4 regions of the Hafnia sp. CBA7124 genome follow, and region 2 is predicted to be linked to each of the others. Evidence: predicted binding sites of a transcription regulator. Region 2 holds the regulator's gene; each other region holds the start of a gene.
The links. Region 2 encodes PurR, which represses purine synthesis genes. Its sites were predicted from a motif close to CANGCAAACGTTTGCNTG; they were not measured.

Region 1: a site for PurR is predicted at 3,400-3,417, ahead of CPY98_RS07625 (amino acid aminotransferase). Genes of this name have one in related genera too.
Region 3: a site for PurR is predicted at 4,248-4,265, ahead of CPY98_RS00180 (NCS2 family protein). Genes of this name have one in related genera too.
Region 4: a site for PurR is predicted at 5,146-5,163, ahead of purH (bifunctional phosphoribosylaminoimidazolecarboxamide formyltransferase/IMP cyclohydrolase). Genes of this name have one in related genera too.

The regions. Positions count from the first base shown of each region.
Region 1 is NZ_AP017469.1:1,652,669-1,660,495, reverse strand. It holds gene pncB (nicotinate phosphoribosyltransferase) at 1-43, shown strand, start outside; gene asnS (asparagine--tRNA ligase) at 309-1,709, shown strand; gene ompC (porin OmpC) at 2,037-3,173, shown strand; gene CPY98_RS07625 (amino acid aminotransferase) at 3,480-4,673, shown strand; gene CPY98_RS07620 (MBL fold metallo-hydrolase) at 4,746-5,393, opposite strand; gene CPY98_RS07615 (YcbK family protein) at 5,477-6,025, opposite strand; gene ldtD (L,D-transpeptidase) at 6,204-7,827, opposite strand, start outside.
Region 2 is NZ_AP017469.1:2,331,292-2,339,118, forward strand. It holds gene CPY98_RS10715 (alkene reductase) at 1-332, shown strand, start outside; gene gloA (lactoylglutathione lyase) at 529-936, shown strand; gene rnt (ribonuclease T) at 1,109-1,768, shown strand; gene CPY98_RS10730 (Grx4 family monothiol glutaredoxin) at 1,889-2,233, opposite strand; gene CPY98_RS10735 (C40 family peptidase) at 2,599-3,579, shown strand; gene sodB (superoxide dismutase [Fe]) at 3,931-4,509, shown strand; gene CPY98_RS21110 (YnhF family membrane protein) at 4,603-4,692, opposite strand; gene purR (HTH-type transcriptional repressor PurR) at 5,047-6,072, shown strand; gene CPY98_RS10755 (ABC transporter permease) at 6,076-7,722, shown strand; gene CPY98_RS10760 (ATP-binding cassette domain-containing protein) at 7,719-7,827, shown strand, end outside.
Region 3 is NZ_AP017469.1:34,263-42,089, reverse strand. It holds gene spoT (bifunctional GTP diphosphokinase/guanosine-3',5'-bis pyrophosphate 3'-pyrophosphohydrolase) at 1-7, shown strand, start outside; gene trmH (tRNA (guanosine(18)-2'-O)-methyltransferase TrmH) at 12-704, shown strand; gene recG (ATP-dependent DNA helicase RecG) at 707-2,788, shown strand; gene gltS (sodium/glutamate symporter) at 2,869-4,083, opposite strand; gene CPY98_RS00180 (NCS2 family protein) at 4,317-5,726, shown strand; gene CPY98_RS00175 (AsmA family protein) at 5,862-7,538, shown strand; gene CPY98_RS00170 (DcrB family lipoprotein) at 7,580-7,827, opposite strand, start outside.
Region 4 is NZ_AP017469.1:307,051-314,877, reverse strand. It holds rRNA gene CPY98_RS01485 (23S ribosomal RNA) at 1-2,658, opposite strand, end outside; tRNA gene CPY98_RS01480 (tRNA-Glu) at 2,909-2,984, opposite strand; rRNA gene CPY98_RS01475 (16S ribosomal RNA) at 3,123-4,665, opposite strand; gene purH (bifunctional phosphoribosylaminoimidazolecarboxamide formyltransferase/IMP cyclohydrolase) at 5,291-6,910, shown strand; gene purD (phosphoribosylamine--glycine ligase) at 6,979-7,827, shown strand, end outside.

The sequences.
Region 1 (7,827 bases), 680 kb from region 2:
GCGCAAAGCCTTTGATTTACCGCTGGTAAAAAAAGCCAGTTAATTACTTAGCTTACTCGTTAACGTAATCAATATTATGAGGGCGTATGCAACGCCCTCTTTTTTTTGCCTAAAAAACGCCAATTTTGACTGATAAAATCGATTATTCTTCTTTTTTTCATTCAATCCCCCAATATCTCATCAAGTTCTTGCGATTTGGCTGCGATTTCTTCTTGTGTCTGTTTGCATGACAAGTAACATAGCAACATGCCCGTATTATCTGGGCTGTAGGTTATTTATCATCCAAGATCAATAAAAGAGAGAAATCTATGAGCGTAGTGCCTGTAGTCGACGTACTGCAAGGTCGTGCCGCGGTAGACACTGAAGTCACCGTGCGCGGTTGGGTACGTACCCGGAGAGATTCTAAAGCTGGTATCTCCTTCCTCGCCGTTTATGACGGCTCCTGCTTTAATCCGTTACAGGCCGTCGTTAATAATTCTCTGCCGAATTATGAAAGTGATGTTTTACGCCTGACAACGGGTTGTTCACTGGAAGTCACCGGTAAAGTGGTTGCATCACCGGGTGAAGGCCAGAGTTTCGAGATTCAAGCCACGGAAGTGAAAGTGGTGGGTTGGGTTGAAGATCCAGACACATATCCAATGGCGGCAAAGCGCCACAGCATCGAATATCTGCGCGAAGTTGCTCACTTACGCCCACGCACCAACCTTATTGGTGCGGTTGCTCGCGTTCGTCATACGCTGGCGCAGGCTATTCACCGTTACTTCCACGAAAACGGTTATTTCTGGGTTTCTACCCCACTGATTACCGCGTCTGATACCGAAGGCGCTGGCGAAATGTTCCGCGTTTCCACGTTGGATATGGAAAACCTGCCGCGTACTGACGAAGGCAAAGTCGATTTCGGTGAAGACTTCTTTGGTCGTGAAGCGTTTCTGACCGTATCCGGCCAGCTAAACGGCGAGACCTACGCCTGTGCGCTGTCTAAGGTGTATACCTTTGGTCCAACGTTCCGTGCAGAAAACTCCAACACCAGCCGCCATTTGGCTGAATTCTGGATGGTTGAGCCTGAAGTTGCCTTTGCGGATCTCGACGATATCGCAGGCGTTGCCGAAGGAATGTTGAAATACGTCTTCCAAGCCGTACTTGATGAGCGTGCCGATGACATGGAATTCTTCGCTCAGCGCGTAGACAAAGACGCCATCGATCGCCTGAAGCGTTTTGTCACCTCCGACTTTGCTCAGGTGGATTACACCGACGCAGTTGATATTCTGCTTAAATGTGGCAAAACCTTCGAAAACCCAGTCTACTGGGGTGTTGACCTGTCTTCGGAGCATGAGCGTTATTTGGCTGAACAGCACTTTAAAGCGCCGGTGGTGGTGAAAAACTATCCAAAAGACATCAAAGCGTTCTATATGCGTATGAACGAAGATGGCAAAACCGTTGCTGCAATGGATGTGTTGGCACCAGGCATTGGTGAGATCATCGGTGGTTCTCAGCGTGAAGAGCGTTTAGACGTTCTGGATGCACGTTTAGAAGAAATGGGCCTAAATAAAGAAGATTATTGGTGGTATCGCGATCTTCGTCGTTATGGCACCGTGCCTCACTCTGGTTTTGGCCTTGGATTTGAACGTTTAATCGCCTATGTGACCGGCGTTCAAAACGTTCGTGACGTGATCCCGTTCCCACGCACCCCAAGAAACGCAACCTTCTAATTAAGTAATAAAACAACATTTCAACGTTTTGATCACAAAAAAGGGGCCAGCAATGCTGGCCCCTCTCTTTTTTAAACTTAGACCCCTGTCACAAAGTTCCCAAACTTTTACATTCTGAAACACATTCTTGCGTTCTGTTACTCGAATTATAGTTTTGTATCATTTTCGATGTAGATTATCGCTCTAGTGAATGGAACACTGCGATGCAGACACAGGAAGACACCATACTTTCTCTTTTAGTTCCGTAAGTGATGAAATAGTTCCGCGCAGAATTAAATTAGGCAGTGGCAGGTGTCAAAAAAAAAATAACTCCTTTAGAGGGTAACAATGATGAAACGCAATATTCTTGCAGTAGTGATCCCAGCGCTGTTAGCAGCCGGTGCAGCAAACGCAGCTGAAGTCTATAACAAAGACGGTAACAAGCTGGATCTGTACGGTAAAGTTGACGGTCTGCACTACTTCTCTGACGACAAAGGTTCAGACGGCGACCAGTCTTACGCTCGTTTCGGCTTCAAAGGCGAAACTCAGATCTCTGACCAACTGGCTGGTTACGGTCAGTGGGAATACAACATCAAAGTAAACAACACCGAAAGCAACGGCTCTTCTAAAAACGCAACCCGTCTGGGCTTTGCGGGCCTGAAATTCGGTGATGCAGGTTCTATCGACTACGGTCGTAACTACGGCGTAATCTACGACGTTGAAGCATGGACCGATATGCTGCCAGAATTCGGTGGTGACTCTTACACCAACACCGACAACTTCATGACTGGCCGTACCAACGGCGTTGCGACTTATCGTAACAACAACTTCTTCGGTCTGGTTGACGGCCTGAACATCGCCGCTCAGTACCAGGGCAAAAACGGCAGCGCGACCGAAAGCAACAACGGCCGTGGCTACCAGCAGCAGAACGGTGACGGCTACGGTCTGTCTACCTCTTACGATTTCGGTATGGGCATCAGCGCTGGTGCAGCGTACTCTTCATCTGACCGTACTAATCAGCAAACCGCTCTGGGCCGTCAGGCTGGCAGCAACGTCGCTGGTGGTGACAAAGCTGATGCATGGACCGCTGGTCTGAAATACGACGCTAACAACGTATACCTGGCAGCTATGTATGCAGAAACTCGCAACATGACTCCATTCGGTTCTACCGGTGTTGCTAACAAAACTCAGAACTTCGAAGTTGTTGCACAGTACCAGTTCGACTTCGGTCTGCGTCCATCCGTTGCTTACCTGCAGTCAAAAGGTAAAGATCTGGGTCAATACGCTGCAAATGGCGCAACCTTCAACGGTGGCGACCAGGATCTGGTTAAATACGTTGATGTCGGCGCGACTTACTACTTCAACAAAAACATGTCTACCTACGTTGATTACAAAATCAACCTGCTGGATGACAACGAATTCACCAAAGCTAACGCCATCGCAACTGACGATATCGTAGCAGTTGGTCTGGTATACCAGTTCTAATCTGACGGCAACCTCGCGGTTGTAGCAGAAGAGAATCAAAGGCAGAGCTTCGGCTCTGCTTTTTGTTGTCTAGGATTTGACTCTATCCATCACTGATAATTTACCCTTCCCCGTTTTTTGACCGTATTCTACCCCCCTATTTTCTGCCTGATTTTCTGGTTTTCTTCTTATTTTTGGTGCTTTTATCGGCATTGAAGCATTCAGGTAACAACTTTGTATTCTTTTTGTGGCAAACGGTTGGCAAGCTCGCGGCGTAGCGGTAACCTGAGGGTTCTCTGGCTCAATCCCACACATGGAAGCTCTTACATGTTTGAAAATATCCCAGCCGCACCAGCGGATCCGATTTTAGGTCTTGCCGATTTATTCCGTGCCGATGCCCGTACTAACAAAATCAATTTAGGTATTGGCGTCTATAAAGATGAAACAGGTAAAACACCGGTTCTGACCAGCGTTAAAAAAGCTGAGCAGTATCTGCTGGAAAACGAAACCACGAAAAACTATCTGAGCATCGATGGTATTCCTGCTTTCGCTACCTGCACGCTGGAATTACTGTTTGGTAAAGAAAGCCCAATCATTCAGGACAAACGTGCTCATGCGGCTCAAACCCCAGGTGGGACTGGTGCTCTGCGTGTGGCAGCCGATTTTATTGCCAATAAAACTTCAGCTAAGCGCGTATGGGTGAGCAATCCTAGCTGGCCTAACCATAAAAGCGTATTTAACGCCGCAGGGCTTGAAGTACGCGAATATGATTACTACGATGCCGCAAATCATCAGTTAGACTTTGCAGCCCTCCAGAACAGCTTAGAGCAAGCAGAAGCCGGTGATGTGGTTCTATTCCACGGTTGCTGCCATAACCCAACCGGTATTGACCCAACGCCAGAACAATGGGAAGCGCTGGCAGAAATGTCTGTTGCCAAAGGTTGGTTACCGCTGTTTGACTTCGCCTACCAAGGCTTCGCCAACGGTTTAGAAGAAGATGCTCAGGGTCTGCGCATTTTCGCAGCCAAGCATGACGAATTGCTGGTTGCGAGCTCATATTCTAAAAACTTCGGCCTCTACAACGAGCGTGTTGGTGCTTGCACATTAGTTGCCGCTGACAGTGAAACCGCCGATAAAGCATTCAGCCAGATTAAAGCGACCATCCGCGCTAACTACTCAAACCCACCAGCGCACGGTGGTTCTGTGGTAGCCACTATTCTGGGTAATGAAGCCCTGCGTACTATTTGGGAACAAGAACTCACTGACATGCGTCAACGCATTCAACGTATGCGTCAGTTGTTCGTTAACACCCTGCAGGAAAAAGGCGCTGAGCAAGACTTCAGCTTCATCATTAAGCAGAACGGCATGTTCTCATTCAGTGGACTCACCAAAGATCAGGTGATCCGCCTGCGTGATGAATTTGGCGTTTATGCCGTAAACTCTGGCCGCGTCAACGTAGCAGGAATGACGCCTGACAATATGGCACCGCTGTGTGAAGCCATTGTCGCCGTATTGAAATAAACACGCATATTGAAACGACAAAAGGAGCCGAAAGGCTCCTTTTTTATGCTGCAAATAACATTTACAACGACGCTACCAAACCGCAGGCTCATCGCGAACAAACGGATTAGTCTGGCGCTCTTGGCCAAAAGTCGACATGGGTCCGTGACCTGGAATAAACGCAACATCATTGCCCAGTGGCCACAGTTTAGTTTTAATTGAGTTAATCAATGCCTGATGGTCGCCACGGGGAAAATCACTACGCCCGACACCGCCGCTGAATAACACATCGCCAACCTGCGCCAAGCGTGATTGCTCATTAAAGAAAATCACATGACCCGGCGTATGACCAGGGCAATGGAAAACCTGCAAAATCTCATTACCAACCTGCAAGGTATCACCGTCATTTAACCAACGGGTAGGCACCAAGGGTTCACAATCACTGAGGCCAAACATTTTGCTCTGAGCAGGCAGCCCCTCCAGCCAAAACTGGTCTTCTTCCTGCGGGCCATAGATTGGCACATTTAGGCTTTTCGCCAAATTGCCAGCAGCTCCCACGTGGTCTAAATGCCCGTGGGTCAGCAGAATTTGAGTCACCGTTAAACCCAGCGCTTCAACTTCCCGCTGAATTTTTGCTGCCTCACCGCCCGGATCGACGATCGCGGCCTGAAGCGTCTGCTCGCACCATAAAACAGTGCAATTCTGCTGGAATGCAGTAACGGGAATGATTTTATATTTCATGTTTGCCCCAATATAAAAAACGCCGGCAAAGGCCGACGTTTAGGATCTCTTTGACTACCTAATAATACCGTCTTAAAGCGCCATTACCAATTTCTAACGGGGCCGGTATCAATATGTACGAAATTACTGCGCGGATAATATCCAACGCCACCCGCTCGCATTTTCAATGCGGCTTTACGAATATTGGCTAGCTGAACACCTTCAATATGGAAATCCATCGCCTGACCAAGCGTATGGTAACTGTGTTTCGCCACGCCGCTGCCACGCTCGCGTAATTCATTATTGGTACGTGGAGAACGATAGCCGGAAATAAGCTGAATCGGTTTACGCGTGCCAATCATCGCCTGCAAACGAAAAATTTGATCGAATAAGCGAGGGTCAATACTTTTTACTTTATTCGCACGATAGTCGCGGAACAAATGATTCAGGCGAACTAATTCTTCCTGAATATAGTTTTTACCGTCGAAGAACTCAGCCTTAAGTTGTTCACCGGTATTTAAATTATTGAGTAATAAAATACGAGGACGTGGTGTAGAAAGCGTTGCTAACGCTTGCCCTGGTAGCATTGCCATTCCCATAGCAGCGCCACCTAAAGCCAACCACTTGCGACGATGAATATTAATTGGATCCATGAGATAAGTTGTACTCGGCAAAATGTCTGAAAATCACGCACCAAAGCGCACCGTCAGGCACCATAACCGCCATGGAAGATCGAGTCAACCCGCTACCCGCCAAGGTTGGCGGGTTATCACAGATTTTTATGGCTATCATTTACAACATTACAAAAACTATGGTTTTGCTAACTGCTTGCTAGAGTTGAAAAAGCCGCTCGGCTTGTGCGGCGATTTTTGCCCCTGAACGTACAGTGTCATCATAATTGTAAATATCTGTGCGGAACTGCGGCTTACCATCTTCCGAAACCCATGCTGTCAGATAATAGAGGCGAACAGGAATACGGTGACGTATCGGCACATATTTCGTATTCCCCTCTTTCAGAGCAGACGAAACTCGCGCGTCATTCCAACCCGCATCTTGAAGAAGCATGTTTGCCAGCGTCGAAGCTTTATTAACGCGGACACAACCTGAACTCAGCGCGCGAATATCTTTTTCAAATAATCCGTGGTTTGGCGTGTCATGCAGATAAATAGCATCTTGGCTTGGCATATTAAATTTATAGCGACCTAGCGAATTATTCGCCCCTGGCGCTTGCTGAATTCGATACGGGAAATTACGCGGCGACACCGACGCCCAGTCAATCATATAAGGATTAACCACTTCTGCATCGCTACTCCATCCAGAAAAAAGGCGATAACCGTGACGATCGAAATAGCCAGGATCGTGCATAGCTTTAGGAATGATATCTTCACGAATGAGCGTTGTTGGCACGTTCCACGGTGGATTAACCACCACGTTATTCAGTTCGCTATTCATCAGCGGCGTTTTACGCGTTGGGCGCCCTACAATGACTCGCGATGAAAGTACTTCTGCGCCGTTCTGGTAATAAATCAACGAGTAGTTAGGAATATTGACCATGATGCCGGTATTCACTTCCCCCGGCAAAATACGCAAACGTTGTATATTCAACGCCAGCAAAGTAGCACGCGTTTGCGGTGATACGTTCAGCCACTCACGCGTACGCTTGCCAATCACCCCGTCGCTGGCTAACCCCTGCCACTGCTGAAAGCGCTTCACGGCTTCAACGAGCTCAGGCGTATAGCGGTTATCGATCACCGAAACGGATGCTGCTTTGGCTGGCTCAGCCTCTGGTGATGGTTGTTGCTTAGTCAAATCAGTCACTGCGGTGGTTGATGGGCTGATCACCGCATTAGGATCCTGACTCGCAGGAGATTGCAGCGGCTGTGCGTCAGGCACCGGCGTTGGCTTCACGATAGCATCGCCTTCCAACATTCCAGTACGCTGTAACACTTCACGCAGCGCAGGCATATCCGCGCTCAGGTCGCCCGGTTTCAAACTCGGCCCGTCACTCACCACAGGCCAAGGGCGCGCATCCGCTAACAGATTTTTTAACGCTTTATGCATCGCAGCGTACTGAGGATGTGCAGGCTCTAACGATTTAACAAAGGTATTCAAACGACCATCACGGATCGACAACTGCCAGTTGTTTACCAGCGTTGTCGGCGGCTCTGCCATTGCATAAGGCACCGAGCTGTATAGCCAACTACCTTTGGTTGCGGTCACGCCGGAGACAAATTGCAGGTAGCCCAGCATCGCATCAGATAAGACGGCATCACGCGCCATGCCACTGACATCGGGATTAGTTAGCGCCTGAACCCATTGGGTGAACTGAGGCTGAACGCCAGAGAGTGCAACTTCAGCCAGCTGCTGTTGAAATTGTTGAACCGCCGTACGATCCTGCCACATTGGCTGCATGTGATTCGCAGCGTAGAGCGAAGAAAGTTGGTTCAAATAACGC
Region 2 (7,827 bases):
ACCTGATCGGCCAACTTAACCAACGTAAAATTGCCTACCTGCATATTTCTGAACCAGATTGGGCGGGCGGTAAACCTTATTCTGAGGCATTCCGTCAGGCGGTTCGCAAACAGTTTAGCGGTGTCATTATCGGTTCAGGCGGTTACAACGCTGAAAAAGCCGAAACGTTGCTGAATCAAGGTCTCATTGACGCGGTGGCTTTTGGCCGTAACTTTATCGCTAACCCTGATTTGGTCGAGCGCTTAGAGAAAAAAGCCCCACTGAATACGCCACATCCAGAAACCTTCTACGGCGGTGACGCCAAAGGCTATACCGATTATCCAACGCTGTAATAGTCATACCTTGGCATAGCTGCCAACCCTCTGACCGCCTCCACTCGGCCAGAGGTTTTTTTATTTACCGCAGCGGCGATTAATCAGGGGCTTTTATTGATCGCTGAAAGTAGGCTGTTACAATGTGTCTACATCCTGTCGCTATTCCAATAGCGAAGCCTTGTCATCAAGGCCATTCTAATTTCAGAGGAAAATTATGCGTTTACTTCATACCATGCTGCGTGTTGGTCACCTGCAACGCTCAATCGACTTCTATACCAACGTTTTAGGCATGCGTCTGCTACGTACCAGTGAAAACGAAGAGTATAAATACTCTCTCGCGTTCGTCGGTTACAGCGATGAAAGCGTAGGTTCCGTTATTGAACTGACCTATAACTGGGGCGTAAACAGCTACGACATGGGCACCGCATTTGGCCATTTGGCATTAGGCGTTGATGATGTTGCGGCAACCTGTGAAAACATCCGCAAAGCGGGTGGCAAAGTCACGCGTGAAGCTGGCCCCGTTAAAGGTGGTAATACTATTATCGCTTTTGTTGAAGATCCTGATGGCTACAAAATCGAACTGATCGAAAACAAACAGGCGGGTGCGGGCTTAGGGAATTAATTTCCCTCCCTTCGGGATAAATCCCGACCGTTTTGCTTAAAAATCCAGCGAACGCATAGCCGTTCGCTTTTTTATGTTTGGCCTGAATGAGAGTCGCCCCACGTTTGCTGACTGCAAACTGCAAAAAAATTTGCCATAATGCGCGCTGCATTCCATAGACCAGAAGTTGAACATGGCTGAAACCACCAATCTTAATACGCTGAGCGCGCGCTTTCGCGGGTTCTATCCTGTTGTCATTGATGTCGAAACTGCGGGTTTTGATGCCAACACCAACGCGCTACTTGAAATTGCGGCAGTCACGTTACGTATGACTGACGATGGATGGTTAGAGCCACATGAAACACTTCATTTCCACGTTGAGCCTTTTGTTGGCTCCGTTCTTGTTCCAGAGGCTCTGGCATTCAACGGTATTGATCCTGAAAATCCATTGCGTGGCGCGGTGAGCGAATACGAAGCCCTGCATGCTATTTTCAAAGCAGTTCGCAAAGGCATTAAAGATCAGGACTGTAATCGTGCGGTAATCGTTGCGCATAACGCGCACTTCGATCATTCATTTGTGATGGCCGCAGCAGAACGTGCTGGTTTAAAACGTAACCCATTCCATCCGTTTGCCACCTTTGATACTGCCGCGCTAAGCGGTTTGGTATTAGGACAAACCGTGCTTGCAAAAGCCTGTATTGCCGCCGATATTCCTTTTGATAGCACTCAGGCTCACTCTGCGCTGTATGATACAGAGCAAACCGCAACGCTGTTTTGTGAGTTGGTAAACCGCTGGAAACGTATGGGTGGATGGCCATTGCCAACACCTGCACCAGAAGAAGCCACCGAATAATCCACCGCTCTTGCTTACTGAACATCGAGTCGGTGTAAGATTTTTTGTTTATAAGTTAACGCGATAAATAATAAAGGCGCCCTTAGGCGCCTTTATTTTGCTCACAATAATCATCAACGATTACTGTTCTTCCTGTGCAGGATGCTTCGCCGCAGTCTCTTTAATCAGCTGCTGCAATTCGCCAGCGCGGTACATCTCAATGATGATGTCACAGCCGCCAACCAGTTCACCCTCGACCCACAGCTGTGGGAAGGTTGGCCAGTTCGCATATTTTGGCAATTCAGCACGAATATCTGGATTTTGCAGAATATCTACATAGGCAAAACGCTCACCACAGGCTGACAATGCCTGAACTGCTTGCGCAGAGAAGCCACAGCTTGGCAATTTAGGTGAGCCTTTCATGTACAAAATAATCGGGTTTTCAGCCAGTTGGCGCTGAATTTTTTCAATGGTGGTCATTGTCATTTTAGTTTACTTCCTCTAGCCAGTGTTATGCCTACAGCATGCAAGTGCATATCGAATTATTGTACTGGATTGTACCGAGTGTCGCTCTGAGAAAAAAACGCCATCTTTTGTGTGGCTATTATCTGATTTTCAACACACCGTCACAGCGTAAGCTCAGTTTAATCTAAAAACGTGCTATGCTATATCCGTTTTGCACATGATCAGATATGCAGCGTTTTGTGAATAAAACAGCATCTGATTCAATCATCGTAACATTTAGTCACAAAGAGAATATAAATAGCAGAAATGAATGCTGTTTTGTTGCGGCTGTTTATTTAATACTGTTTGCCATGTTTTTTGCTTGGGACAAAGCCTGGAACCTATCGATGCGTCTATATATCGCGCTCTTTGTTCTGCTGTTTACACAGCTATTTGCTAATGCAGCGAATGCCTCTCCGGGGCATAAAGTCGTTGCCGATCAGCGAAAGTCGCATGCGACAAGTAGCGAATCTGCCGATCGTAAAAAACGAAAACCAGCTACCAGCAAAAAAGAAAAAACAGCGACGCCTACAACGACAGCCAAAAATAAAAAATCGTTAGAACAAAAGAGCAAAACGACTAAAAAATCAGCGACAACTCAGCCTAGCGCTCTCGCTACTAAGTTTGCCAAAAATAGAGAAGTCGCGCGCAATAAAGCAAATAGCAAAAAAATAGATAAAGCGGTACTAGCATCTATTTCTAACCCTAAGACAAAATCCAGCGCCAAGAAAAGCGGCTCACATTCCACCGCTACGTTGGCTCGCGTAAGTAATAAAAAAACCTATGGCCGCCAGCGCGGTGAATTGAATAGCCATGGCAGAAGCAGCAAAGGTGAATTAGCCAAGCTCAAGCTGAATCAAAACAATATTGAAATCGTTGATGGCAAACCCATTCGTCTGAGTCCTCAGCATAAAAAGCGTTACCAGCATGCTAAGCAAACGGCGATGAATAAGCTGATGAATCAGGTAGGAAAACCGTATCGTTGGGGTGGTGCGTCACCAAGCACAGGCTTCGATTGCAGTGGATTGGTTTATTACGCCTATCAGGATTTACTGAGCATCAAGATCCCTCGTACCGCCAATGAAATGTATCATCTGCGTGATGCGGCTCCGGTGAAAAAAACAGAGCTACAAAAAGGCGACTTGGTCTTCTTCCGTATTAATAATCGGGGTGCCGCCGACCATGTGGGTGTTTATATGGGTGAGGGAAAATTCATTCAGTCACCTCGCACCGGCGAACAAATTCGGATCAGCTATTTAGATAACGATTATTGGCAAGGACACTACGTTGGCGCTCGCCGCGTGATGACGCCAAAAACGATTCGTTAATAGCAGAAGATCATTGTTAAACAGACTTATGGTAGGGATTCATTGCATTTTGTGATAATCCCTATCATTTAGATTTACCCCATCTTTGTATTATCCCCTCCCCTTATTTTATGTTCTGTGGCCGTTTTGAACGAATGGTGCACAAATCGCCAATTGATAACCAAAAACAAAAATTTTGCCTGTTATTAGATTCAAAACTTGCTAAAATCGATCCCCATAACAAGAGCACAACAAGATCGTTTCAATTTTAAAAACCCGCTCACTGACATTAACGTTGGTGTGATGCATGAAACATAAAACACTTACGTGTAACTGTTTCATTGCAAAATAGAGCAATAATAGGAGAGAGCAATGTCTTTTGAATTACCTGCATTACCATACGAAAAAAACGCACTCGAACCGCACATCTCCGCAGAAACCTTGGAATACCACTACGGTAAGCATCACAATACCTATGTGGTAAACCTGAACAACCTGATCAAAGGCACTGAGTTCGAAGGTAAATCACTGGAAGAGATCATCAAGACCTCTACTGGCGGTATCTTCAACAACGCTGCTCAGGTTTGGAACCACACCTTCTACTGGCATTGCCTGTCACCAAAAGGTGGCAACGCACCAACTGGCGCCGTGGCTGAAGCCATTAACAAAGCGTTTGGTTCATTTGATGCATTCAAAGAAGAACTGACTAAATCTGCCATTGGCAACTTCGGTTCTGGTTGGACTTGGCTGGTTAAAAAAGCAGACGGTTCTTTGGCGATTGTAAACACCTCAAACGCTGCAACTCCACTGACCAACGGTGACAAACCACTGCTGACCGTGGACGTTTGGGAACACGCCTACTACATCGACTATCGCAACGCGCGTCCTAAATATCTGGAGAACTTCTGGGCTCTGGTAAACTGGGAATTCGTGGCGAAAAACTTGGCATAAGTTTGCTGAGTGACGTACATGAAAAAGGCGGTCAACTGACCGCCTTTTGTTTTAGCCATGTTAATGGCTATCGATAAAAAACTTAGCGATAAATCAATGTAGCGCAGCAACAAAACTAAAGATAACAATCACAGCCAGTGCTGCGACCGTTGTCATTAGAGAATATTTCAGATCGGTTTCCATTTCTTCTTCTCCCGCATTTCGTTATCAGATCAATTTTGATTATACATAAACACTTGCAGAAAGTGTGTGAAATCATTTTCACATACCTTAAATGGGATCGCACGCAGTAAAACTTTCGATTATTCTTTCTGTTAACACACAATTTTGACTTCCCCTTTTGCATTTTATAGGCCAAAATTTACGGTTTACTGCTACGTATCAGCTTTCATAACGTAAAAGAATAGGCTGGCGCTTGATATATCCGCATATTCCTCTCTTTGATGCGATTGTAATCAGTGTATTTTGATGTACGTAAGCAAACGATTAACACAATAGCTATGTCATAGTTACATTAGCTTAGGAGTCATCTGTTTCATGGCAACGATTAAAGATGTGGCAAAACGCGCGGGCGTTTCAACCACGACAGTGTCTCACGTTATTAATAAGACGCGTTTTGTCGCAGAAGAGACCAAGACCGCGGTTTGGGAAGCAATTAAAGAATTGCACTACTCTCCCAGCGCCGTCGCCCGTAGCCTGAAAGTTAACCACACCAAATCGATCGGTTTGCTGGCGACGTCCAGCGAGGCGCCCTATTTTGCTGAGGTCATTGAGGCCGTTGAAAACGCCTGCTACAGCCAAGGCTATACGCTCATTTTATGTAACTCTCACAACAACCCTGAAAAGCAAAAAGCTTATTTAGCGATGCTGGCGCAAAAACGCGTCGATGGATTATTAGTGATGTGTTCTGAATACCCAGAAAATCTGCTGCAAACCCTTGAGGACTACCGCAATATTCCAATGGTGGTGATGGACTGGGGGACACAACGCAGTGATTTTACCGATGCCATTCAGGATAATGCGTTCGAAGGTGGCTATTTAGCCGGCCGCTATTTAATTGAACGTGGTCATCGTGATATTGGGGCGATTACCGGTCAGCTTTCTCGTAACACCGGCGGAGGTCGCCTACGCGGCTTCCTGAAAGCCCTACAAGAAGCCAACATTCCCGCTCGTGATGAGTGGATGGTAGAAGGCGATTTCGAGCCAGAATCCGGTTACAAAGCCATGCATCAAATTCTGTCGCAAAAAAATCGCCCAACGGCGGTCTTTGTGGGTGGGGACATCATGGCGATGGGCGCAATATGTGCCGCCGATGAGATGGGCTTGCGTGTACCGCAGGATATATCGGTGATCGGTTATGATAACGTGCGCAACGCCCGCTACTTCTCACCAGCGTTGACCACCATCCATCAGCCGAAAGAGCGTTTGGGCTCAATGGCCTTTGACATGCTACTCGACCGTATCGTGAGCAAGCGTGAAGATTCTCAAACGATCGAGGTGCATCCAAAACTGGTGGAACGCCGCTCCGTTGCCGATGGCCCATATCTGGACTATCGCCGCTAAGTGATGAAGAACAGCCCTTTTCTTTTAGCGCTGTTCCCCGTTGGGCTGTTCATAGCAGGAGCGTTGCCAATATTGGCAGCGCTCTTGGCACTGACTCAGCCGCTGTCTGACATTTCCTCTTTCAACACCTTCATCCAGCCGTGGACGCTTTTACTCCAATGGCCAGGTTTGATGCGCTCAGTTGGCCTGAGCTTATGGAGTGCAATCGCCGCGACGTTAATATCACTTTGGTTGGCATTAGCGCTTTGCAGTCAGGTTATACAGCGCGCCAGCTGCACCGCTCGCGCTATTTCGAGTGCGATTTTAGCCATGCCGCATATTGCACTGGCGACCGGTCTCATACTGCTGTTATCCCCCTCAGGTTGGCTACTCAGGCTTATATCCCCAACATTTACGGGTTTTGTGCGCCCGCCAGATTGGCCAATCGTCAATGACCCTTATGCCCTATCCTTAATTCTTTTATTGGTGATCAAAGAGACACCTTTTTTATTTTTGATGGCGTTTAACATCGCGGGTCGAATTGATGTCGCTCGCCAGATGCAGGCTGCTAACGCATTGGGTTACCACAGTGAGAAAGCCTGGTGGTTGCTATTAGTTCCGCAAATACTTGTGGCTCTGCGTTTGCCGTTGTTTTGTGTGCTCGCCTTTGGCCTATCCACCGTAGATATTGCGATTCTATTGGGGCCACAGCAGCCCACAACCTTGGCGTTGTTAGTTTGGCAATGGATAAGCGAACCCTCGATGGGGCATCAATCTTTAGCCGCTGCTGGTACGCTGCTACTTATTGTTATCACATTAGCCAGCTTTGGTGCGTGGCGATATGCTGAAAAGAGCTGGTTAACATATTGCCGCAACGCTTATGGACAAAGGCGCAGCACGTGGCGCATGCCGCTTACCCCACTCTGGGCAATGGGTATTGTGTTAACGCTGGGCGCCTATGCGGTACTCTTCGTGTGGTCGGTTGCATGGCGTTGGCCTTTCTCGTCTTCTTTTCCACTACAGTGGAGCTATGATTATTGGCTTACCAGCGTTCATCAGCTTAGTACTCCGATCATAAATAGTCTGCTCATTGCGAGTGTGGCGAATCTGTTAGGTTTACTTCTGTGCGTTGGTTTTTTGGAATGGCAATTTTATACGCGTAGAAATACAAACTCATGGTTTCTGCTCGCCCCGCTGTTGACTCCACAAATCAGCCTAATTTTCGGCTTGCAGCACATGGCCGCTTGGTTGGATGTGATTGGTCTGCTGCCCAGCGTGATCTTTGCTCATATGGTGTTTATCGTTCCGTATTTTTTTCTTAGCCTCAGCGGCACGTGGCAGACTTTCGATCCGCGGCTGATCTATACCGCACAATCACTTGGAAAGTCGCCTTGGACCTGTTTCTGGCGCATCAAGATCCCATTATTGAGTAAGCCATTGGCGCTTTCCGTCGCATTAGGTTTCGCGGTTAGCATAGGATTATATTTACCCACGCTGGGTTTAGGCGCTGGGCGCTTCCCCACGTTGGCAACGGAAACCGTCGCTTATGCATCCGGTATCGATCGCCGCATGGCCGCCGTTGCGGCTCTGTGGCAAACGTTCATCCCACTTTTGGTTTACGGTATCGCGCTATTTTTGCCATTCATACTGACAAGGAACAAAAAACTGTGACGGCTTTAGCGTTTGAGCAATTCCAGGTTTATCTCGATGATAGACCGCTAACTTCAGCGTTGAATACCCGCGTAGAAGGCGGACAAATACTCACGCTGATGGGGC
Region 3 (7,827 bases), 2.3 Mb from region 2:
AAACTAATTCTATGACTCCTCAACGCTATGCGCGGATTTGTCAGATGCTTGCCACCCGACAGTCGGATCTTACCGTCTGCATGGAGCAAGTACACAAACCGCATAACGTTTCAGCCGTTATCCGCACGGCTGACGCCGTGGGTGTGCATCAGGTCCATGCCGTATGGCCAGGAAAAAGCATGCGCACCATGGTCTCTACTGCAGCAGGCAGCAACAGCTGGGTATCCGTAAAAACACATCCAGATATCTCTTCAGCGGTTTCGACGTTAAAGTCTGAAGGCATGCAAATTCTGGCAACGAATCTCTCCAGCACTGCCGTTGATTTCCGTGAAATAGACTACACGCGCCCGACCTGCATTTTGATGGGGCAAGAGAAACACGGGATCACGGCCGAAGCTCTCGCCTTGGCCGATCAAGACATTATCATTCCCATGATTGGTATGGTTCAGTCACTTAATGTTTCAGTGGCTTCGGCGCTCATTTTGTATGAAGCCCAGCGCCAGCGCCAAAACGCAGGCATGTACCAACGCGAACACAGCCCGCTGAGCGAAGAAGACCAACAGCGTTTACTGTGGGAAGGTGGATATCCCGTGTTGGCCAACGTTGCCAAACGCAAGAAGCTGCCGCGCCCACGTATCGATAACGAAGGGCAAATCGACGCCCCTCAAGCATGGTGGGATGCCATGCAGTCAACTAAAGGCTAACGATGAAAGGCCGCTTGCTGGATGCTATCGCATTAACTTCTTTAGCCGGCGTTGGCGCCAGCCAAGCAGGTAAACTCTCCAAAATTGGTCTGGAGAATATCCAAGACCTGCTGCTGCACCTGCCTTTGCGCTACGAAGACCGCACCCGCCTGTATGCTATCAACGATCTTCTACCCGGCATTTTTGCAACCGTAGAAGGCGAAGTGCTGCGCACCGATATAAGCTTTGGTCGCCGCCGCATGATGACCAGCCAGATAAGCGACGGCACCGGTATGCTGACGATGCGCTTCTTCAACTTTAACGCTGCGATGAAGAATAGTCTTTCTGTCGGTAAGCATGTTTTAGCCTACGGTGAAATCAAACGCGGTAATCTAGGCGCAGAAATTATCCATCCTGAATATAAAATTCAGGGTGAAACCGAGAACGTTGAGCTGCAAGAAGCCCTTACGCCGGTTTATCCCACTACCGAAGGCATTCGTCAGGCCACGCTGCGTAAGCTAACCGACCAAGCATTAGCCTTGCTCGATACGGTGCCCATCGCGGAACTATTGCCCGATGAACTGCGCCAAGGGTTAATGAGCCTGCCAGATGCATTGCGCATGCTGCATCGTCCACCGCCAAATATGCAGCTTGCCGATTTGGAGCATGGAAAACATCCTGCTCAGCGTCGTCTAATTTTAGAAGAACTGCTGGCTCATAACCTCAGCATGCTTGCGGTACGAGCCGGAGCGCAAAGCCATAAAGCGCTGCCGCTTTCTGCGGATGATCGTCTCAAAAACCAGATGCTGGCCTCTTTACCCTTTAAACCAACGGGTGCGCAAGAGCGCGTGGTGGCTGATATCGAAGCCGATATGGCGAAGCCCGTCCCTATGATGCGTTTGGTTCAAGGCGACGTGGGATCGGGTAAAACTTTGGTTGCCGCACTTGCCGCGCTGCGAACGATTGCCCATGGCAAACAGGTCGCTTTAATGGCACCGACCGAACTGCTTGCCGAGCAGCATGCCAATAACTTTCGTCAGTGGTTTGAACCGCTAGGATTGAAAGTGGGCTGGCTTGCAGGCAAGCAGAAGGGTAAAGCGCGTCAGACACAGATGGAAGCTATTGCCAGTGGCGAAGTCGATATGATCGTGGGCACACACGCCATTTTCCAAGATCAGGTGCAATTTTCTGGCTTGGCACTGGTTATCATTGATGAACAACATCGATTTGGCGTACATCAGCGTCTTGCCCTGTGGGAAAAAGGCGAAGAACAAGGTTTCCATCCGCATCAGCTAATCATGACCGCAACCCCGATACCGCGCACGCTGGCGATGACTGCCTACGCCGATCTTGATACGTCGGTTATTGATGAGCTTCCGCCTGGCAGAACGCCGGTGACCACCGTTGCTATTCCAGATTCACGCCGCGCCGATGTCATTGAACGCGTTAAAAATGCCTGTTTAAAAGAGGGTCGACAGGCTTATTGGGTCTGCACGCTGATTGAAGAATCAGAGATGCTGGAGGCTCAGGCCGCAGAGGCTACCGCAGAAGAGCTCAAACTGCTTCTGCCTGAAATTAAGGTCGCGTTAGTACATGGCCGCATGAAAGCAGCAGAAAAACAGGAAGTGATGCGGGCATTTAAGGCAGGTGAAACTCAGTTGCTGGTCGCCACTACCGTAATCGAAGTTGGCGTTGACGTGCCTAACGCCAGCCTGATGATCATTGAAAACCCTGAGCGATTGGGTTTGGCGCAGTTACATCAGCTGCGTGGCCGCGTCGGGCGCGGTGCCGTCGCATCACACTGTGTCCTGCTTTATAAAACACCTCTGAGCCAAACCGCGCAAAAACGTCTACAGGTATTACGTGATAGCAATGATGGCTTCGTGATTGCTCAACGAGACTTAGAAATTCGTGGCCCCGGTGAGCTATTAGGGACCAAACAGACCGGTAGCGCCGAATTTAAGGTAGCTGACTTGCTACGCGATCAGGCGCTTATCCCTGAAGTTCAGCGCATTGCACGCCATATTCATCAAAACTACCCAGAACATGCGCAGGCACTTATCGAGCGCTGGCTGCCTGAACGCAGCCGATATACCAACGCATAGTCTCGTGTACCTCCCCTTCTCCGGAACGGTTCCCTCCCCTGAGAAAGGGAGGGGTGGGGTCAGATCGTGATAATCGAAAACTACCCCATCACCGCAGGAAATACCGGCAGCATCAGGTACAGCTTGATCACAATCGCATTAACGATATCGATAAAGAACGCACCAACCATAGGTACTACCAGGAAAGCCAAATGCGACGGGCCGAAACGATCGGTAATCGCCTGCATGTTAGCAATCGCCGTTGGCGTTGCGCCTAAGCCAAAACCGCAATGGCCTGCGGCTAGCACCGCTGCATCATAGTTTTTGCCCATAATTCGATAGGTAACAAAAATAGCGTACAGCGCCATCACCAGCGTTTGAACCAGCAAAATGGCCAACATCGGCAGCGCCAGAGAAGCAAGTTCCCACAGTTTTAAGCTCATCAACGCCATAGCCAAGAACAGCGACAAACTCACGTTTCCGAGCACCGATACCGCACGCTCAAACACGCGATAGAAACCAACCGCATGCATCGTATTACTCAGTACAACCCCAACGAACAATACGCAGACAAACGTTGGCAGCTCGAACGTCGTCCCGCGGAGAAAATCAGCGATGACATGGCCTACGGTTAAACAGATCGCAATCAAAGCCAGCGTCTCAATTAACACCAGCGACGTGATCATACGGCCGCTATAGGGTTTTTCAAACGCGGTTGGGACTTCAGTATCGTCCGGCGTTCCGTTGGGCGTAGACGAATGCTTCACCAAGTAACGAGCCACTGGCCCGCCAATCAATCCACCAAGCACTAAACCAAAGGTGGCACATGCCATGGCCACTTCAGTCGCATTCTCAAACCCGTAGCGTTCGCTGAAAACTTTACTCCACGCCGCGCCCGTACCGTGTCCACCGGACAACGTAATGGAGCCCGCTAATAGCCCCATCAGAGGATCAAGCCCCAGCATTTTCGCCATGCCAATACCAATGGCGTTTTGTACCAGCAGTAACCCCACAACGACAAAAACAAAAATGCTTAACGCTTTGCCGCCTTTTTTCAAACTCGCTAAGTTTGCGTTAAGGCCGATGGTGGCAAAAAAGGCGAGCATCAACGGATCTTTGAGGGACATGTCAAAACTGACCTCAAAGCCCGTGGTTTGTTTAAGCAACAGGAAACCGAGCGCCACCAGCAAGCCGCCAGCAACGGGTTCAGGAATCGTGTATTTCGTTAGGAAAGGGATTTTTTGTACCATTTGGCGCCCGAGCAGAAGCACCAAGGTCGCCGCGACTAGCGTACCGTATACGTCCAGATGAATCATTTTATTACTCCATGTAATAATTGTATTTATTTCAAATAATTATAATTTTCTCTCTGTTATCTAAAAATGATAAACGCTTAATTAGAAAGCAAAACGTAACTCTTGGGCAAGTTTCTTTAGCAAAAAATGCGATCCAAAAGTCTCATCCTTTTTAGGTAAATTTATACGCAACCGATTGCTTTTGTGACAACTATCATTAAAATGCGTGCATTGTTGCTTCTGGAATATGGATTATGACCACGCCATCCACTGAGTTCGACCAAGTTCACTCTTCAATCGCGAAGCCTAGCGCTACCGCGCCAACCAAAAGTGAGCTGATATATCGTCTCGAAGACCGTCCACCTCTCCCGCAAACCCTTTTCGCTGCCTGCCAACATTTACTCGCCATGTTTGTGGCGGTTATTACGCCCGCACTACTGATTTGTCAGGCATTAGGTCTTCCAGCACAGGACACGCAACACATTATCAGCATGTCGCTATTTGCCTCAGGGCTGGCGTCTATCTTGCAAATTAAAACCTGGGGCCCTGTGGGTTCGGGTTTGTTGTCTATTCAGGGAACGAGCTTTAACTTTGTTAGCCCTCTGATTATGGGCGGAATGGCGTTGAAAAACGGCGGCGCTGATATCCCAACGATGATGGCAACGCTGTTTGGAACGCTAATGCTGGCTTCCTGCACCGAGATTATCCTGTCGCGTTTCTTGCACCTAGCACGCCGAATTATTACGCCATTAGTCTCTGGTGTGGTGGTCATGATCATCGGTTTATCGCTGATTCAGGTCGGCTTGGTTTCTATTGGCGGTGGCTACAGCGCCATGAACGATCACACCTTTGGTGCGCCGGGTAATTTGATGCTAGCCGGTTCAGTTCTGGTGGTCATTATTTTGCTTAACCGCCAGCGCAACCCTTATCTGCGTGTCTCTTCACTGGTGATCGCCATGGCCGTTGGCTACGCGTTGGCGTGGGCGATGGGGATGCTGCCAGACACCAGCAATATGGAAAAAACCACCTCGCTGCTGATGGTGCCAACGCCGCTCTATTATGGCTTGGGCATTGACTGGAATCTGCTGATCCCGCTGATGCTGGTCTTTATGGTGACGTCTTTAGAGACCATCGGCGATATTACGGCGACCTCTGACGTATCCGAGCAGCCCGTTTCTGGCCCGCTCTACATGAAGCGACTGAAGGGGGGCGTTCTCGCCAACGGGCTGAATTCGATGCTGTCGGCGGTATTTAATACCTTCCCTAACTCCTGCTTTGGCCAGAATAACGGTGTTATCCAGCTAACCGGTGTCGCAAGCCGCTATGTGGGCTTTGTGGTCGCCCTCATGCTGATTGTTTTAGGTCTGTTCCCTGCGGTGGCGGGTTTTGTACAGCACATCCCTGAGCCCGTTCTGGGAGGCGCTACCATCGTCATGTTCGGCACTATCGCAGCATCGGGCGTGCGTATTGTCTCGCGTGAACCATTAAACCGCCGCGCCATTATGATTATGGCGCTCTCTTTAGCCGTTGGTTTAGGGGTTTCTCAGCAGCCGTTGATTTTACAATTCGCGCCGGATTGGATGAAAACTCTGCTGTCTTCAGGCATTGCGGCTGGCGGTATTACTGCCATTGTCTTAAATCTGGTTTTCCCACACGAAGATTAAAACCGCATAAATGGCTGAAAAAGGTCGGATGTTTCTGCATTCGGCCTTTTTTATTGGTGTTTACATTTCATCCCTTGAGCCATCCTACTTAATACGGCATAAACTAAAGTACCTTTGGCCTGAAGGACTAATGCCGTGAAATTTATTGGAAAACTACTTTTAATCCTGCTCGCGATTATCATCGCGCTGGGTATTGTGGCTTATGTGATTGCACAAACCACATGGGGCGCCCGCCACATCAGCACTTGGGTGAATGAAAATACCCAATATCGATTGTCGCTTGGAAAAATACACCACGATATTCGCGATCCCGCTGAAATGACATTACACGATGTCACGCTCGCTAACGTTGGTCAGCCTCCTTTTCTACGCGCTGAAAAAATCAGTTTATCGCTCAGCGTACGCCAGCTAACCGAACCGAAAGATTTCGATAGCGTCACGCTCGAAAATGGATCGCTAACACTTTCAGCCACGGCTCAAACTGCACTGCCAATTCAGGCCCAGAGCCTGCGCATGCTCAATATGCAGGTGCAACAAAATGAGCCCCAACAAAAAATTAACGCGTCTCAGGTCAACGGCTATGTTTCACCGTGGCAGCCCGTCTCAGGGCAAATCTTTGGCAAGAACAACCAGTTTCAGTTCAGCGCAGGCAAACTAACGCTAAATGATATTCCTGCACAGAACGTGTTGATCCAAGGTAGTGATAAACAGGGTCAACTCACAATAATCAACGCTGGCGCTGAATTTGCCCAAGGCCAAGCCACCGGTGACGGCATACGCAAAGCCGATGGAACCTGGGTCATCAATAACTTACGCCTAAGTAATCTCCACTGGCAGACTAGCCAATCTCTAGACGCTTTCTTTGCGCCGCTGAAGCAACTTCCGGCAATCACGCTGGGAAAAATGAGTATTACCGACGCCAAGCTGGAAGGGGCTGGCTGGGCACTCAGTGATTTAGACGCAGAATTGAACGGTGTAACGTGGAACAACGGCAATTGGCAAAGTGATAAAGGGACTATCGCCTTTAATGCTAACGATATCATCGTGGGCAATGTGCACTTTGTTGAGCCTATCTTTAGCGCCGATCTTTCGAATGCGGGAGTGGCGATAAAACAGTTAAGCACTCGCTGGGAAGGCGGTTTGCTTAGAGCAAGCGGCAGCTGGTTGCGCAGTAACCAACAACTTACCCTCGATGAAATTACGCTCGTTGGCTTGGAATATACGCTACCGCAAAACTGGCGTGATATCTGGCAAGCACCGCTGCCGACTTGGCTAAACGATGTGATCGTCACCAAGTTCTCCAGCAGCCGAAATCTGATAGTCGATATCAACCCTGAGTTTCCTTTCCAAATCACCGCTCTGGATGGCTTTGGCAGCAACATTCGCTTAGTCCATAACCGCCTATTTGGGCTATGGGACGGTCAAGCAACCTTCAACGCTAGCGGCGCAACGTTTAATAAGGTCGATCTGCAACGGCTTTCTATTAGTCTGAACGCAAACGACCAGCAAATTAGCGTCACTGAACTCAGCGCGTTATCACAAAAGGGAATTTTGGAAGCCACCGCGTCGCTCACGCAGTCTGGACGCCAGCTCAGCTTGGATCTTAAGGGGAAAGCAGTCCCTGCCGATCAACTAGTTGAATGGGGATGGCCAGCGTTGCCGATTAAAGGAGACGTCAATATGCAGCTAGGATTACAAGGCGTACTGACCGGTGATGCACCGCTTAAGCCTAGTGTAAATGCCACGTTAAGCGCGCAGAATGCGAGTGGGCAACAGGTTACGCAGAAGATGGTTAACGGCGTAGTAAACTAACATTCTAGCCCTCCCTGCACAGGGAGGGCTTTTGCAAAAAATTACTCGGCAATCTTCAGAGTGTTAATCACACCGTTGGCAATATTAGCCGCTTCCTGCTGATTTTCACCCGGCAGAGATACCTGCATGGTCATCAACTGATCGCCGGCTTTAGCCAGTACGATGCTGGAATAGGAAACTTGGCCTTTGGCCGTTTGCAGACTATTCACTTCCTGAGCTTGCTGCCCACTCACTTCAATGCTCTTATCGGAAAGCACGTTCAGGCTTGGATCACGAGATTTCTGTTGTT
Region 4 (7,827 bases), 2.0 Mb from region 2:
TAGGAGCAGCCCCTCTCAATCTTCCAACGCCCACGGCAGATAGGGACCGAACTGTCTCACGACGTTCTAAACCCAGCTCGCGTACCACTTTAAATGGCGAACAGCCATACCCTTGGGACCTACTTCAGCCCCAGGATGTGATGAGCCGACATCGAGGTGCCAAACACCGCCGTCGATATGAACTCTTGGGCGGTATCAGCCTGTTATCCCCGGAGTACCTTTTATCCGTTGAGCGATGGCCCTTCCATTCAGAACCACCGGATCACTATGACCTACTTTCGTACCTGCTCGAGCCGTCACTCTCGCAGTCAAGCTAGCTTATGCCATTGCACTAACCTCACGATGTCCGACCGTGATTAGCTAACCTTCGTGCTCCTCCGTTACTCTTTAGGAGGAGACCGCCCCAGTCAAACTACCCACCAGACACTGTCCTCAATCCCGATTAGGGACCGGAGTTAGAACATCAAACATTAAAGGGTGGTATTTCAAGGTTGGCTCCACGCAGACTGGCGTCCACGCTTCAAAGCCTCCCACCTATCCTACACATCAAGGCTCAATGTTCAGTGTCAAGCTATAGTAAAGGTTCACGGGGTCTTTCCGTCTTGCCGCGGGTACACTGCATCTTCACAGCGAGTTCAATTTCACTGAGTCTCGGGTGGAGACAGCCTGGCCATCATTACGCCATTCGTGCAGGTCGGAACTTACCCGACAAGGAATTTCGCTACCTTAGGACCGTTATAGTTACGGCCGCCGTTTACTGGGGCTTCGATCAAGAGCTTCGCCTTGCGGCTGACCCCATCAATTAACCTTCCAGCACCGGGCAGGCGTCACACCGTATACGTCCACTTTCGTGTTTGCACAGTGCTGTGTTTTTATTAAACAGTTGCAGCCAGCTGGTATCTTCGACTGGCTTCAGCTCCATCCGCAAGGGACTTCACCTACGCGCCAGCGTGCCTTCTCCCGAAGTTACGGCACCATTTTGCCTAGTTCCTTCACCCGAGTTCTCTCAAGCGCCTTGGTATTCTCTACCTGACCACCTGTGTCGGTTTGGGGTACGATTCAATGTTACCTAGAGCTTAGAGGCTTTTCCTGGAAGCTTGGCATCAACTACTTCATCACCGTAGTGACTCGTCATCACGCCTCAGGGTTAATAAAAGCGCGGATTTACCAACGCTTTCCCCCTACACGCTTAAACCGGGACAACCGTCGCCCGGATAGCCTAGCCTTCTCCGTCCCCCCTTCGCAGTAACACCGAGTACAGGAATATTAACCTGTTTCCCATCGACTACGCCTTTCGGCCTCGCCTTAGGGGTCGACTCACCCTGCCCCGATTAACGTTGGACAGGAACCCTTGGTCTTCCGGCGAGCGGGTTTTTCACCCGCTTTATCGTTACTTATGTCAGCATTCGCACTTCTGATACCTCCAGCAACCCTCACAGGCCACCTTCAACGGCTTACAGAACGCTCCCCTACCCAACAACACCTAAGTGTCGCTGCCGCAGCTTCGGTGCATAGTTTAGCCCCGTTACATCTTCCGCGCAGGCCGACTCGACCAGTGAGCTATTACGCTTTCTTTAAATGATGGCTGCTTCTAAGCCAACATCCTGGCTGTCTATGCCTTCCCACATCGTTTCCCACTTAACTATGACTTTGGGACCTTAGCTGGCGGTCTGGGTTGTTTCCCTCTTCACGACGGACGTTAGCACCCGCCGTGTGTCTCCCGTGATAACATTCTTCGGTATTCGTAGTTTGCATCGAGTTGGTAAGTCGGGATGACCCCCTAGTCGAAACAGTGCTCTACCCCCGAAGATGAGTTCACGAGGCGCTACCTAAATAGCTTTCGGGGAGAACCAGCTATCTCCCGGTTTGATTGGCCTTTCACCCCCAGCCACAAGTCATCCGCTAATTTTTCAACATTAGTCGGTTCGGTCCTCCAGTTAGTGTTACCCAACCTTCAACCTGCCCATGGCTAGATCACCGGGTTTCGGGTCTATACCTTGCAACTTGACGCCCAGTTAAGACTCGGTTTCCCTACGGCTCCCCTATTCGGTTAACCTTGCTACAAAATATAAGTCGCTGACCCATTATACAAAAGGTACGCAGTCACCCCATAAAGAGGCTCCCACTGCTTGTACGTACACGGTTTCAGGTTCTATTTCACTCCCCTCGCCGGGGTTCTTTTCGCCTTTCCCTCACGGTACTGGTTCACTATCGGTCAGTCAGGAGTATTTAGCCTTGGAGGATGGTCCCCCCATATTCAGACAGGATGTCACGTGTCCCGCCCTACTCATCGAACTCACAACATATGCATTTTCAAGTACGGGGCTATCACCCTGTATCGCCGGACTTTCCAGACCGTTCCTCTGACACATACGCTGATTAAGGTTCTGGGCTGCTCCCCGTTCGCTCGCCGCTACTAGGGGAATCTCGGTTGATTTCTTTTCCTCAGGGTACTTAGATGTTTCAGTTCCCCTGGTTCGCTTCGTTAAGCTATGTATTCACTTAACGATAGTGCAACGAATTGCACTGGGTTTCCCCATTCGGAAATCGTCGGTTATAACGCTTCATATCAGCTTACCGACGCTTATCGCAGATTAGCACGTCCTTCATCGCCTCTGACTGCCTAGGCATCCACCGTGTACGCTTAGTCACTTAACCTCACAACCCGAAGGTGTCTCTTTAGTGAACGCGGTTACGAACCGGTTCAAGACAACATTCAAGATTGCAAAAAATTGAGAGACTGCTTAATACAAACTGTGTCAGTGTGTCTCACAGTTGCTTAAGCTTTCAAATTTCAGCTTGTTCCAGATTGTTAAAGAGCAATATCTTAAACACGACTCGTTAGAATCATCTTTAAGATTTTTCGTTCATTAGAACGGGTGATAATGTCTTTCACTCATTATCGGAATGGCGTCCCCAAGGGGATTCGAACCCCTGTTACAGCCGTGAAAGGGCAGTGTCCTAGGCCTCTAGACGATGGGGACACGAAAATACCGACAAAGCTTTCGCCTTCTCGTTTCGTATCAGCATGAGTCTTAAAACTCACAACATCAACAGGTGCTCTTGCTCATTAATTTCATCAGACAATCTGTGTGGACACTGCACTTAACGCTATCTTTAGGTAAGGAGGTGATCCAACCGCAGGTTCCCCTACGGTTACCTTGTTACGACTTCACCCCAGTCATGAATCACAAAGTGGTAAGCGCCCTCCCGAAGGTTAAGCTACCTACTTCTTTTGCAACCCACTCCCATGGTGTGACGGGCGGTGTGTACAAGGCCCGGGAACGTATTCACCGTAGCATTCTGATCTACGATTACTAGCGATTCCGACTTCATGGAGTCGAGTTGCAGACTCCAATCCGGACTACGACATACTTTATGAGGTCCGCTTGCTCTCGCGAGTTCGCTTCTCTTTGTATATGCCATTGTAGCACGTGTGTAGCCCTACTCGTAAGGGCCATGATGACTTGACGTCATCCCCACCTTCCTCCGGTTTATCACCGGCAGTCTCCTTTGAGTTCCCACCATTACGTGCTGGCAACAAAGGATAAGGGTTGCGCTCGTTGCGGGACTTAACCCAACATTTCACAACACGAGCTGACGACAGCCATGCAGCACCTGTCTCAGAGTTCCCGAAGGCACTAAGCTATCTCTAGCAAATTCTCTGGATGTCAAGAGTAGGTAAGGTTCTTCGCGTTGCATCGAATTAAACCACATGCTCCACCGCTTGTGCGGGCCCCCGTCAATTCATTTGAGTTTTAACCTTGCGGCCGTACTCCCCAGGCGGTCGACTTAACGCGTTAGCTCCGGAAGCCACGCCTCAAGGGCACAACCTCCAAGTCGACATCGTTTACAGCGTGGACTACCAGGGTATCTAATCCTGTTTGCTCCCCACGCTTTCGCACCTGAGCGTCAGTCTTTGTCCAGGGGGCCGCCTTCGCCACCGGTATTCCTCCAGATCTCTACGCATTTCACCGCTACACCTGGAATTCTACCCCCCTCTACAAGACTCTAGCTGACCAGTTTCAAATGCAGTTCCCAAGTTAAGCTCGGGGATTTCACATCTGACTTAATCAACCGCCTGCGTGCGCTTTACGCCCAGTAATTCCGATTAACGCTTGCACCCTCCGTATTACCGCGGCTGCTGGCACGGAGTTAGCCGGTGCTTCTTCTGCGAGTAACGTCAATCACTGTGGTTATTAACCACAATGCCTTCCTCCTCGCTGAAAGTACTTTACAACCCGAAGGCCTTCTTCATACACGCGGCATGGCTGCATCAGGCTTGCGCCCATTGTGCAATATTCCCCACTGCTGCCTCCCGTAGGAGTCTGGACCGTGTCTCAGTTCCAGTGTGGCTGGTCATCCTCTCAGACCAGCTAGAGATCGTCGCCTAGGTGAGCCATTACCCCACCTACTAGCTAATCCCATCTGGGCACATCTGATGGCGTGAGGCCCGAAGGTCCCCCACTTTGGTCCGAAGACGTCATGCGGTATTAGCTACCGTTTCCAGTAGTTATCCCCCTCCATCAGGCAGTTTCCCAGACATTACTCACCCGTCCGCCGCTCGTCACCCAGAGAGCAAGCTCTCTTGTGCTACCGCTCGACTTGCATGTGTTAGGCCTGCCGCCAGCGTTCAATCTGAGCCATGATCAAACTCTTCAATTAAAAGCTTGATTTGCTTCAACAAGTGAAGCGATGCTCGAAAATTAACTTTCGTAATAATTCAACTAATGAATTACTGCTTGGTCACTCTTCAAGACTTTAATATTTTATCGTCCGAGGACGTTAGATATTGTCTTGTGAGTGCCCACACAGATTGTCTGATAAATTGTTAAAGAGCAGTGAGTTAGGAGGCTAAGCTTGCTAACTCGAGGTGGCGTATAATACGCTTTCCTCTTTCAGAGTCAACCCTAAATTTCAGGATTTTTTCTCTTGCGATTTCTTATCGAAACCGCCGATACGGTGTGAAGTGATTCACATGTTCCGTGTCGATGGAGGCGCATTATAGGGAGTTCTCGCGGGCTGACAACCCTTAATTTTCATTAAATTGATCGTTTGCTGCATTCCACAGCAAAACCCCGCTTTATACCCATTTGTGCACAAACTTATCCACAGAACGATATTGGTGACAAATTTGACGAGCATCACGCAAACGTTTTCGTTACAATCTGGATGCGCTAAAATCTTTCGACCTCTTCCAACGAAGGGGCGTTATTTGAATAAAACGGGCATACCGTATTCACATAACGCTCTTTATATTGCGATTCCATAGCCGAGGGATATAACTACCATGCATTCCAGTTCACAAAACACGAGCTCAGCTTCCGTTTACCGTCCGATTCGCCGTGCGCTGCTCAGCGTATCTGATAAAGCCGGTATTGTTGAGTTTGCTCAGGCGCTCAGTTCGCGTGGCGTTGAGCTGCTTTCAACCGGCGGCACTGCTCGCCTGTTAGCGGAAGCAGGTTTACCCGTGACCGAGGTTTCTGATTACACCGGATTCCCCGAAATGATGGATGGCCGAGTGAAGACTTTGCATCCTAAAGTGCATGGCGGAATTCTTGGTCGTCGCGGCCAAGACGATGACATTATGTCTCACCACGATATTAAGCCTATCGATATGGTTGTTGTGAATCTTTATCCCTTCGCTCAAACCGTAGCTCGCCCAGATTGCTCTTTAGCCGACGCCGTTGAGAATATCGATATCGGTGGACCCACCATGGTGCGCTCGGCAGCCAAGAATCATAAAGACGTTGCGATTGTGGTTAACAATAGTGACTTCGATGCCATCATTAATGAGATGGATAGCAATGAGGGTTCTTTAACCCACGCGACGCGTTTCGATTTGGCCATTAAGGCTTTCGAGCACACCGCTGCATACGATGGCATGATCGCAAATTACTTTGGAACGATGGTTCCTCCTTATTATGGCAATACCGAAGAACCTTCTGGCCGCTTCCCTCGCACGCTGAATCTTAGCTATATAAAGAAACAAGATATGCGCTACGGAGAAAACAGCCATCAGGATGCTGCCTTCTATATAGAAGAGAATGTGACTGAAGCATCTGTTGCAACCGCCAATCAGCTTCAGGGCAAAGCGCTTTCTTACAACAACATTGCTGATACCGATGCAGCGTTGGAGTGTGTGAAAGAGTTTAGTGAGCCAGCTTGTGTGATCGTGAAGCATGCTAACCCATGTGGCGTTGCCATTGGTGGTTCTATTTTAGATGCCTACGAGCGCGCTTATAAAACTGACCCAACCTCTGCCTTTGGCGGCATCATTGCCTTTAACCGTGAGCTCGATGCCGAAACCGCTCAGGCGATTATTAGCCGTCAGTTTGTCGAAGTCATTATTGCCCCACACATCAGCGAACCTGCGCTTGAGCTGCTGGCAGCCAAACAAAACGTGCGTGTCTTAGCCTGTGGTGAATGGGATGCTCGCCAAAATGGATTAGATTTCAAACGCGTTAACGGCGGCTTACTGGTTCAGGACCGCGATTTAGGCATGGTCAAAGAATCCGACCTGCGCGTCGTCACCACTCGCCAACCAACCGAACAGGAAATGCGTGATGCGCTGTTTTGCTGGAAAGTAGCCAAATTTGTGAAATCCAACGCTATCGTTTATGCCCGAGACAAAATGACCATCGGCATTGGTGCTGGCCAGATGAGCCGCGTGTACTCTGCCAAAATCGCCGGCATCAAAGCCGCCGATGAAGGATTAGAAGTCGCGGGTTCCGTGATGGCATCAGATGCGTTCTTCCCATTCCGCGACGGTATTGATGCTGCTGCATCCGTCGGCATCACCTGCGTTATTCAGCCAGGGGGCTCCATTCGTGATGATGAAGTCATCGCCGCTGCGAATGAGCACGGGATCGCCATGATCTTCACGGATATGCGTCATTTCCGTCATTAATCATTTTTATCTTTATTAATCTCTTCTGTTTTTCGTGCGCCTGCGGGCGCACCTTTTGAGGTGAGCGCATGAATATCCTGATTATCGGTAACGGCGGCCGTGAGCACGCACTAGCATGGAAAGCGGCTCAATCGCCGTTAGCAGATAAAGTCTACGTAGCCCCAGGTAATGCGGGGACTGCGCTGGAGCCAGCCCTAGAAAACGTCGATATCTCAGCAACCGATATCAACGCGCTTTTGGCATTTGCCCAAAGCCATGATATTGGCCTGACAATTGTTGGCCCTGAAGCGCCGCTGGTGATTGGCGTCGTGGATGCGTTCCAAGCGGCGGGGCTGAAAATTTTCGGCCCATCACAGGCAGCCGCTCAGTTAGAAGGCTCAAAAGCCTTCACCAAAGATTTCTTGGCTCGTCATCGTATTCCCACAGCCCAGTATCGTAACTTTACCGATGTCGAACCCGCCATTAGCTATATCCGTAGCCAAGGCGCACCTATCGTTATCAAGGCCGACGGTCTGGCCGCAGGCAAAGGCGTAATTGTTGCGATGACGCTCGAAGAAGCCGAGGCCGCGGTTCACGATATGTTGGCAGGCAACGCATTTGGTGACGCAGGCCATCGCATCGTCGTTGAAGAGTTCCTCGACGGCGAAGAAGCGAGCTTTATCGTCATGGTTGACGGAAAGAACGTGCTACCAATGGCCACCAGCCAAGATCATAAACGGGTCGGCGATGGCGACACTGGGCCAAATACCGGCGGCATGGGTGCATATTCACCGGCACCGGTGGTCACCGATGAAATTCACCAGCGCGTTATGGATGAGGTGATCTGGCCAACGGTGCACGGCATGGCGAAAGAGGGTAACCCGTACTCTGGTTTTCTTTACGCAGGCCTGATGATTTCAGCCCAAGGCGAGCCAAAA